Regions from separate parts of the Peribacillus sp. FSL K6-1552 genome, predicted to be linked through region 1. Evidence: predicted binding sites of a transcription regulator. Region 1 holds the regulator's gene; the other holds the start of a gene.
What was found. Region 1 encodes Rex, which represses fermentation and respiration genes when NADH is low (regulators of the CRP and FNR family bind a similar motif). Its sites were predicted from a motif close to TTGTGAAATATTTCACAA; they were not measured.

Region 2: the regulator Rex is predicted to act here: its motif matches at 1,039-1,056, upstream of qoxA (cytochrome aa3 quinol oxidase subunit II).

What each region holds. Positions count from the first base shown of each region.
Region 1 covers NZ_JBBOST010000001.1:320,397-324,622, forward strand. The annotation lists gene NST21_RS01650 (ABC-F family ATP-binding cassette domain-containing protein) at 1-121, opposite strand, end outside; gene moaC (cyclic pyranopterin monophosphate synthase MoaC) at 252-761, shown strand; gene NST21_RS01660 (redox-sensing transcriptional repressor Rex) at 796-1,455, shown strand; gene NST21_RS01665 (YdiK family protein) at 1,484-1,699, opposite strand; gene NST21_RS01670 (CPBP family intramembrane glutamic endopeptidase) at 1,696-2,421, opposite strand; gene groES (co-chaperone GroES) at 2,758-3,042, shown strand; gene groL (chaperonin GroEL) at 3,102-4,226, shown strand, end outside.
Region 2 covers NZ_JBBOST010000001.1:540,881-545,106, forward strand. The annotation lists partial or broken gene NST21_RS28655 (nucleoside recognition domain-containing protein) at 619-767, opposite strand; gene qoxA (cytochrome aa3 quinol oxidase subunit II) at 1,176-2,123, shown strand; gene qoxB (cytochrome aa3 quinol oxidase subunit I) at 2,194-4,140, shown strand; gene qoxC (cytochrome aa3 quinol oxidase subunit III) at 4,140-4,226, shown strand, end outside.

The sequences.
Region 1 (4,226 bases):
CAGCGCCGTTTCGGCCAACTAGGGCAATTCGATCTTTATTTTGAACTTCGAGCTTCATATTTGATAAAATAAGTTCAGCTCCGTAATATTTGGATAGTTGATTGATTTGTAATAAAATCATAAATTTTCACCTCAATTGATTATTGTTAGTGTAACGTATTATAGTAATTATCGGCAACAGCTGAGGTTTAAGCAAAAACAAGCTGTTACATAATGTGGAATAATAGTGTATGATTTAGGAGGGGTTATTAATGGGGGACTTAACGCATTTTAATGAACAAGGCAGAGCTAAAATGGTTGATGTGAGTGCGAAGCCTGAAACCATTCGGACGGCAACAGCTCAATCGAGTATCTTATTGAACGATGAAATATATGAAAAAATCACGAACCAGAAAATGAAAAAAGGTGATGTTCTGTCAGTTGCACAGGTTGCAGGCATCATGGCAAGCAAAAATACATCCAATATAATCCCGATGTGTCACCCTATTTCTCTACAAGGGGTCAATATAGCCTTTGATTGGGTAAAAGAAGAACAAGGTTATAGGCTTAAAATAGAAACAGAAGCCAAGACAAAAGGGAGTACAGGTGTTGAAATGGAAGCGTTAACAGCTGCATCTGTGACCGCTTTAACTGTCTACGATATGTGTAAGGCTATTGATAAAGGAATGGTAATCGGGCCTACATTTTTAGTGGAGAAAACAGGTGGGGTGTCTAGTAGCGATTACAAAAGACAGTTGAATCAAACAGATAAAGAAGAATAAGTTTGAAAAGCATGTGTGAAGGCGGGGAAGAACGATGAACCATGACCCAAAGATACCGCAGGCAACGGCCAAAAGGTTGCCCTTATATTATCGATTTTTAAAGAACTTACATTCCTCAGGTAAACAAAGAGTATCCTCGGCAGAGCTTAGCGAAGCTGTAAAAGTTGATTCGGCTACAATTCGCCGTGATTTTTCCTACTTTGGCGCGCTTGGAAAAAAGGGCTACGGCTATAATGTGAATTATTTACTATCCTTCTTCAGAAAAACACTAGATCAAGATGAATTGACAAAAGTGGCTTTAATTGGAGTAGGGAATTTAGGGACCGCTTTTTTAAATTACAATTTTTTGAAAAATAATAATACAAAGATTGAAATGGCATTTGAAGTTTCTGAAGATAAGGTTGGAAAGCGAATTGCTGATGTACCAATCTATCATATGGACCAAATAGATACCCTTTTGCAGGAAAATAATATTACAGCAGCTATTTTGACAGTACCTGCCCAAGTGGCTCAGACGATAACCGATCGTTTAGTTAAAGCTGATATTAAAGGAATATTGAATTTCACTCCTGCTCGGCTGACTGTACCGCCGTCTATAAGAGTTCACCATATTGACCTGGCCGTAGAGCTTCAGTCTCTCATCTACTTTTTAAAGCATTATCCTGTGGTAGAAGAAGTTGCATTAGAGGAATAAAAAAAACGCTGCGTCTTCGCAGCGTTTTTTATTTTTTCTTCTTATTGTTTGTGGATTTAATTTTAAAGTGCAGCATGATCATGCGTAACCCTGACCCAAAGTCAAGAGTCGCAATAAGTACGAGTATGTAGGCAAAGATTCCCCATCCTGATGAACTGACGCTTTGGATTGCGATAGCCGTAAAAAGAGCTCCTAAGGCTGTATAGATGATACCGATAAATAGTGGTGATTGACGACGTTTCATAATAAACCTCCGATAAAGGCCTGTGCAGTATCTAGCATTTTCTCAATATCTTCTCTATATAACACTTGAAGGATGATAACAAGGGTATTCATTGCAATATGTGCCACCATCGACACAAGGATACGACCTGTTTGCGCATAAAGAAATGCAAAGGTGAAGCCCATTGCTGTATATAAAAGAAGATGTTCGAGTTCACCATGCGCCAAGCCGAAAATAACTGAGCTGATTAAAGCTGAAATAAAGAAATTAAAGCGTTTATTAAGTGATCCGAAAATGATTTTCCGGAAAAGGATTTCTTCCAAAATAGGTCCAATTACTGAAGTCACGAAAATGACCATTGGGACTTCGTATATGAGTGAAATAAGATTCTGCGTATTTTCAGATTCAGACTTCACCCCGAGCATTTGTTCAATGCTTCCAGCTAAGCTTTGAGCAATAAGAGCCAGAAATACACCTGCTATCGCCCACAATATAGACGTAGGGATTGAAGCTTGATTGCGTGTGTCTATCCTTTCCCTCATATCTTTTCTCATCAAAATTAAAATCAGTGATAGAGCTGCGAGAAAGCTGAATACAATCCAATATGCTGCCGCTTTAACTTTGAGTTCATCAGCAGGCATTCCGCTTAAAGATCCAATCAGCATGAAAATAGGCATCCCAACAATACTGGATAATTGCATGGCTATGTAAGTGATGATGACGAACCAATATTCTTTTTTCAAAAATGAAAACTCCTTTTATTTAGTCCGCCATTTCTCTTATAACGGTCCTGACATGGGGACAATCTCTAAACGTATACTCCAAAATGGTATCAAATAATGAGACAGAACTCCACTTAAACGTACGCATAAGAGAACATTTCATCTCCTTTGTTAAAAGAAACATTATCCTAAAGTAGTATACCCGGAATTTATCAGAAATTAATAAAAAATTTTCGATAAGATACTTGCAAAAAAGGCTCGGTTTATTTAATATTATAAATGTGTTAGCACTCGATGATGAAGAGTGCTAATAATCATAAAGCAAATTATCAAGAGAATATGAGGAGGTTGTTTCACTTGTTAAAACCATTAGGTGATCGCGTTATTATTGAACTAGTTCAATCTGAAGAAAAAACGGCAAGCGGTATTGTTCTTCCTGATACTGCAAAAGAAAAGCCACAAGAAGGTAAGGTCGTAGCAGTTGGTACGGGCCGTGTTCTTGAAAATGGCGAACGTGTTGCTTTAGAGGTTGCCCAAGGCGATCTAATTATCTTCTCAAAATATGCTGGTACTGAAGTGAAATACGAAGATACTGAATACTTAATTTTACGTGAAAGCGACATTTTAGCTGTTATTGGCTAATTATACATCATACTTAACTGAACGAAAATTTTCTTAAAATTTTAGGGAGGTACTTATAAATGGCTAAAGAAATTAAATTTAGTGAAGAAGCACGCCGCTCAATGCTTCGTGGTGTGGACGCACTTGCAGATGCAGTTAAAGTAACGCTTGGACCAAAAGGTCGTAACGTGGTTCTTGAGAAAAAATTCGGTTCACCGCTTATCACAAATGACGGTGTAACAATCGCTAAAGAAATCGAATTAGAAGATGCATTCGAAAACATGGGTGCGAAATTGGTTGCTGAAGTAGCAAGCAAAACAAACGACGTAGCTGGTGACGGTACAACTACTGCAACGGTTCTAGCGCAAGCAATGATCCGTGAAGGTCTTAAAAACGTAACAGCTGGTGCTAACCCAATGGGTATCCGTAAAGGAATCGAAAAAGCGGTTAATACTGCAATTGCAGAATTAAAAGCCATTTCTCAACCTGTTGAAAACAAAGAATCGATTGCACAAGTTGCTGCTATCTCTTCAGCTGATGAAGAAGTAGGCCAACTGATTGCTGAAGCTATGGAACGTGTTGGTAACGACGGCGTCATCACAATCGAAGAGTCTAAAGGTTTCACAACTGAATTGGACGTTGTAGAAGGTATGCAGTTCGACCGTGGATATGCTTCCCCTTACATGGTTACAGATTCAGATAAAATGGAAGCTGTTTTAGACAATCCATATATCTTAATCACGGATAAAAAAGTAACGAATATCCAAGAAATCCTTCCTGTACTTGAGCAAGTTGTTCAACAAGGAAAACCACTATTATTGATTGCTGAAGATGTAGAAGGCGAAGCGCTTGCAACTCTTGTTGTGAACAAACTTCGTGGAACATTCAATGCAGTTGCGGTTAAAGCTCCTGGATTCGGTGATCGTCGTAAAGCAATGCTTGAAGACATCGCAGCTCTTACAGGCGGCGAAGTAATCACTGAAGAAATCGGACTTGACCTTAAATCTGCAACAATCGAATCTTTAGGACGTGCGTCTAAAGTGGTTGTTACAAAAGAAAACACAACTATCGTTGAAGGATCTGGAGATACAGCTCAAATTCAAGCTCGTGTAAACCAAATCCGTGTTCAATTAGAAGAAACAACTTCTGAATTCGACCGTGAAAAATTACAAGAACGCCTTGCTAAATTAGCTGGTGGTGTAGCA
Region 2 (4,226 bases), 220 kb from region 1:
ACTATACCACGAAAAATGGACACTTTAAAAAGTCCATTTTTCGTGGTTTTTCTATGTGCATATAATAAAAGAAACAAAAGGGATGCAGTTGTCAAAATTGGATATTTAAGTAGTGATTTTCCTTTATGTGTAGGTGTAGGAATTCCAGAAAAGTGAATGGACTAATGCGCTTGAAGTAACATGTGGGGAAATGGCCTGTCCCCTGGTCACTTTATAAATTTTGAGGTGTGAAAGGATATCCCTTTTCATGCCCCATTCATATTTACAAAACACAAATAGCCTGCTCCCGCAAAAATAGGAGGACAGGACTAAACAGCTGTTTAGGAAAAGTAATACTGACAGGGCAATAAGTATTGCGAGGAGAAAGTACCCGAAAACCAATCAAATTTTATTATTGTTCTTTAACAAGAGTAACCCTGTTATAGAGCAAAGTAACGCAAGTGCGCCTGTGATTAGTCCTAATATAATGTATACGACTTTCCCCCATTTTCTTTTCCCCTATTTTAACCAAGCCTATTAGAATGGCTAAATGTGCCACAGCAAATGTCCTAGAAAGGCATTCAAGTAGGCATCATAAAGGATCAAAATGTTCATTTCACACTCTTTGTTTCCTTATATATATATAATGGCAAGTGTTGTACGACAAGGGTAATGAAGCAGGGAAAACAACATCATATACAATGCCGTTACCGAGTCCATGGACGAGTGAGAAAAATTCGTTTTTAATCCTGGATACCATCAACATCCATTAACGATTCCATCGATAGCTATCTTCTTAACAGGAGAGGTAATAAAATTTTTAATATTCAGTAATTTAAATCCGGTCTTGAGGTAATGTACGAGGAAGAATATAATGTGAAAATTCATTATATTAAAGTAACATTAAATGGAAAATGAACCGGGAATACTTGCAAATCCTTCACTAATAAGTGAATTCTCCGTAAGTAAGATATTAAACATTTATTATATTTCATTTCATAAAGATTTTCGAACATTTCAGTTCAGTTACCATCTTCTTACTGCTCTTTCATGAACTTTATGTGACAGATGTCACTTTGTATTGTCTTTTTATACACTTGGGATTAATATTGGTATGTCGGGGTTTGTGAACATGGTAACACTTTGTCCGAATAATTACCAATAGGAATTTTATTATGTAAGAAAGGGGTAGTACTATGAAAATAAAATGGGCTTTATTAACTATACTTTTTACTATTGCCACTGTGCTAACCGGTTGCGATAACCCATTAATGGTCTTGGACCCTAAAGGGCCAGTAGCTGCAACACAAGCAGATGTTATTATGATTTCGATATGGACAATGGCCTTTGTCGTTCTTGTCGTTATTGTACTGTATATCTTCATGATAATGAAATATCGTGCATCCAAACAGCGTGATGATTATGAACCACCTCATATTGAAGGAAGTAAGGTTCTTGAAATAATTTGGGTTGCGATCCCAATTTTAATCGTCGCTTTCCTATCAGTTGTTACTGTTAAAACAACAAATGAAGTTGAGGCAACACCTAAAGGATACGATGAGCAAGAACCATTAGTTATTTACGCTTCATCTTCTAACTGGAAGTGGCATTTTAGTTATCCGGAAGAAGATATTGAAACAGTTAACTATCTGTTTATACCGACTAACCGACCAATTGAATTTAAACTTTATTCATACGGACCAATTGCTAGTTTCTGGATTCCGCAACTTGGAGGACAAAAATACGCGATGTCGGACATGGTAAACACGTTGCACTTAGCAGCTGATGTACCAGGAGAGTATATGGGTCGAAATTCAAACTTCAGTGGTTCAGGTTTTGCTCAGCAAACGTTCAACGTTAAGGCAATGCCTACAAAAGAATATGATAAGTGGGTAGATGAAATTAAAGCTACTGCTGAACCGATTACTGAGGAAAAATTCAATAAATTATTAGAACCTGGTCATGTGGGACAATCCACTTACACTGGAACTCACTTAGAGTTTTCTCCAGCTCCTGAAGGGGAACATGCTGGTCATAGTATGCACGGATCATCTGATACTGAAAAAACTGATTCTGAGAAATCCGATGAATCCACCAAAGATTCACACGAGGAACATTCAGAACACAGCAACATGAATCATTAAGAATTAATCTCACTCGATAAAACAACTAGGTTTACACAAGGAATATTTTCCTGAAAGGAGTCACAAAAGTATGGATTACTTTGATCGATTTGCCGTACCTCATCCAAGTCCAGCGATTTATGTATCCATGGTTGCCATTGGCTTAACCATGATTGCGGTTGTTGCCGGAATTACCTATTTTAAAAAATGGGGTTACTTATGGCGTGAGTGGTTAACAACGGTTGACCATAAACGTATTGGTATCATGTACATCTTGTCAGCACTACTTATGCTTTTCCGTGGTGGCGCCGATGCTATCATGATGCGTGCTCAAACGGCTGTGCCTGATAACGGTTTGTTGGATGGACAGCATTATAATGAAATATTTACAACACACGGGGTCGTCATGATCCTGTTCATGGCTATGCCATTTATCATTGGGTTAATGAACATTGTTACACCATTACAAATTGGAGCGCGTGACGTAGCATTCCCACGTCTAAACGCAGTAAGCTTCTGGTTATTCTTTATGGGTGCAATGCTATTTAACATCTCTTTCGTAGTTGGTGGTTCTCCTGATGCAGGTTGGACATCTTACTTCCCACTGGCAAGTAACGATTTCAGTGAATCAGTAGGTTCGAACTATTACGCGATTGCAATTCAAATAGCTGGTATCGGTACATTACTGACTGGTATCAACTTTATCGTAACAATCTTGAAAATGAGAGCACCTGGTATGAACTTAATGAAAATGCCAATGTTCACATGGTCTATCTTGATCACAAACTTCATTATCGTTTTCGCTTTCCCTGTATTGACAGTGGCACTTGCGTTGATGACAATGGATCGTCTATTCGGAACTCAATTCTTTACGATGGCCAATGGCGGTAGCGATATGCTTTGGGCGAACTTGTTCTGGGTTTGGGGACATCCTGAAGTTTATATAGTTATTCTTCCGGCATTCGGTATTTACAGTGAAATCATTTCGACTTTTGCACGTCGTAACCTGTACGGATATAATTCGATGGTTATCTCGATGGTAGCTATTTCTACTCTATCTTTCGTTGTATGGGCTCACCATTTTTACACAATGGGTCACGGTGCAATGGTTAACGGTATCTTCTCGATTACCACAATGGCAATCGCTGTTCCGACCGGTGTTAAGATTTTCAACTGGTTGTTCACACTTTGGAAAGGTAAAATCGTTTTTACCGTCCCAATGTTATACTCTTTAGCTTTCATTCCGATTTTCACGCTCGGTGGGGTAACCGGGGTTATGCTTGCCATGGCAAGTGCTGACTACCAATACCATAATACAATGTTCTTAGTAGCTCACTTCCACTACGTTTTAATCCCTGGTACTGTATTTGCCGTACTTGCTGGTTTTACGTACTGGTGGCCAAAAATGTTTGGCTTCATGTTGAGCGAAAAGATTGGGAAATGGTCGTTCTGGTTCATTACAATCAGCTTTAATGTAACATTCTTCCCGATGTTCATCACTGGTTTAGATGGGCAAGCACGTCGTATGTATACGTACTCTGAATCAACGGGCTATGGTCCATTGAATATGCTCTCTTTCGTTGGAGCAATTGGCTTAGCAATAGGTTTCGCGCTTATTGTGTACAACATCTATTGGAGTACTCGTTATGCATCAAGAAATATTTCAAACGATCCATGGGATGCACGTTCTCTAGAGTGGGCTACACATACACCAATACCAGAATATAACTTTGCAATTGTGCCTACAGTTGATTCTACAGAAGCATTCTGGGATTCTAAGAAAAAGGGCTTTAAATTATTTGGCGGTAAAGTAGAAAAGATTCATATGCCAAATAACAGTGGCGTGCCGTTTATCATGAGCTGTATCTTCTTCGTTTGGGGCTTTGCAATGGTATTCAGCATGTGGATCATTGCAATCATTGCAACACTTGGTATCTTTGCTTGTATGGCTCACCGTTCATTCGAAAAAGATCACGGACGTTATATCTCCGTTGAAGAGATTGAAGAAACTGAAAATAAATTGCGAGGTGCTAAGTAATGAAAATAGATAACTCGCTGCCACTAGAATATAGCACGGAAGAAAATCGCTTAAAGATTTTTGGGTTCTGGATTTTCCTGGGAGCA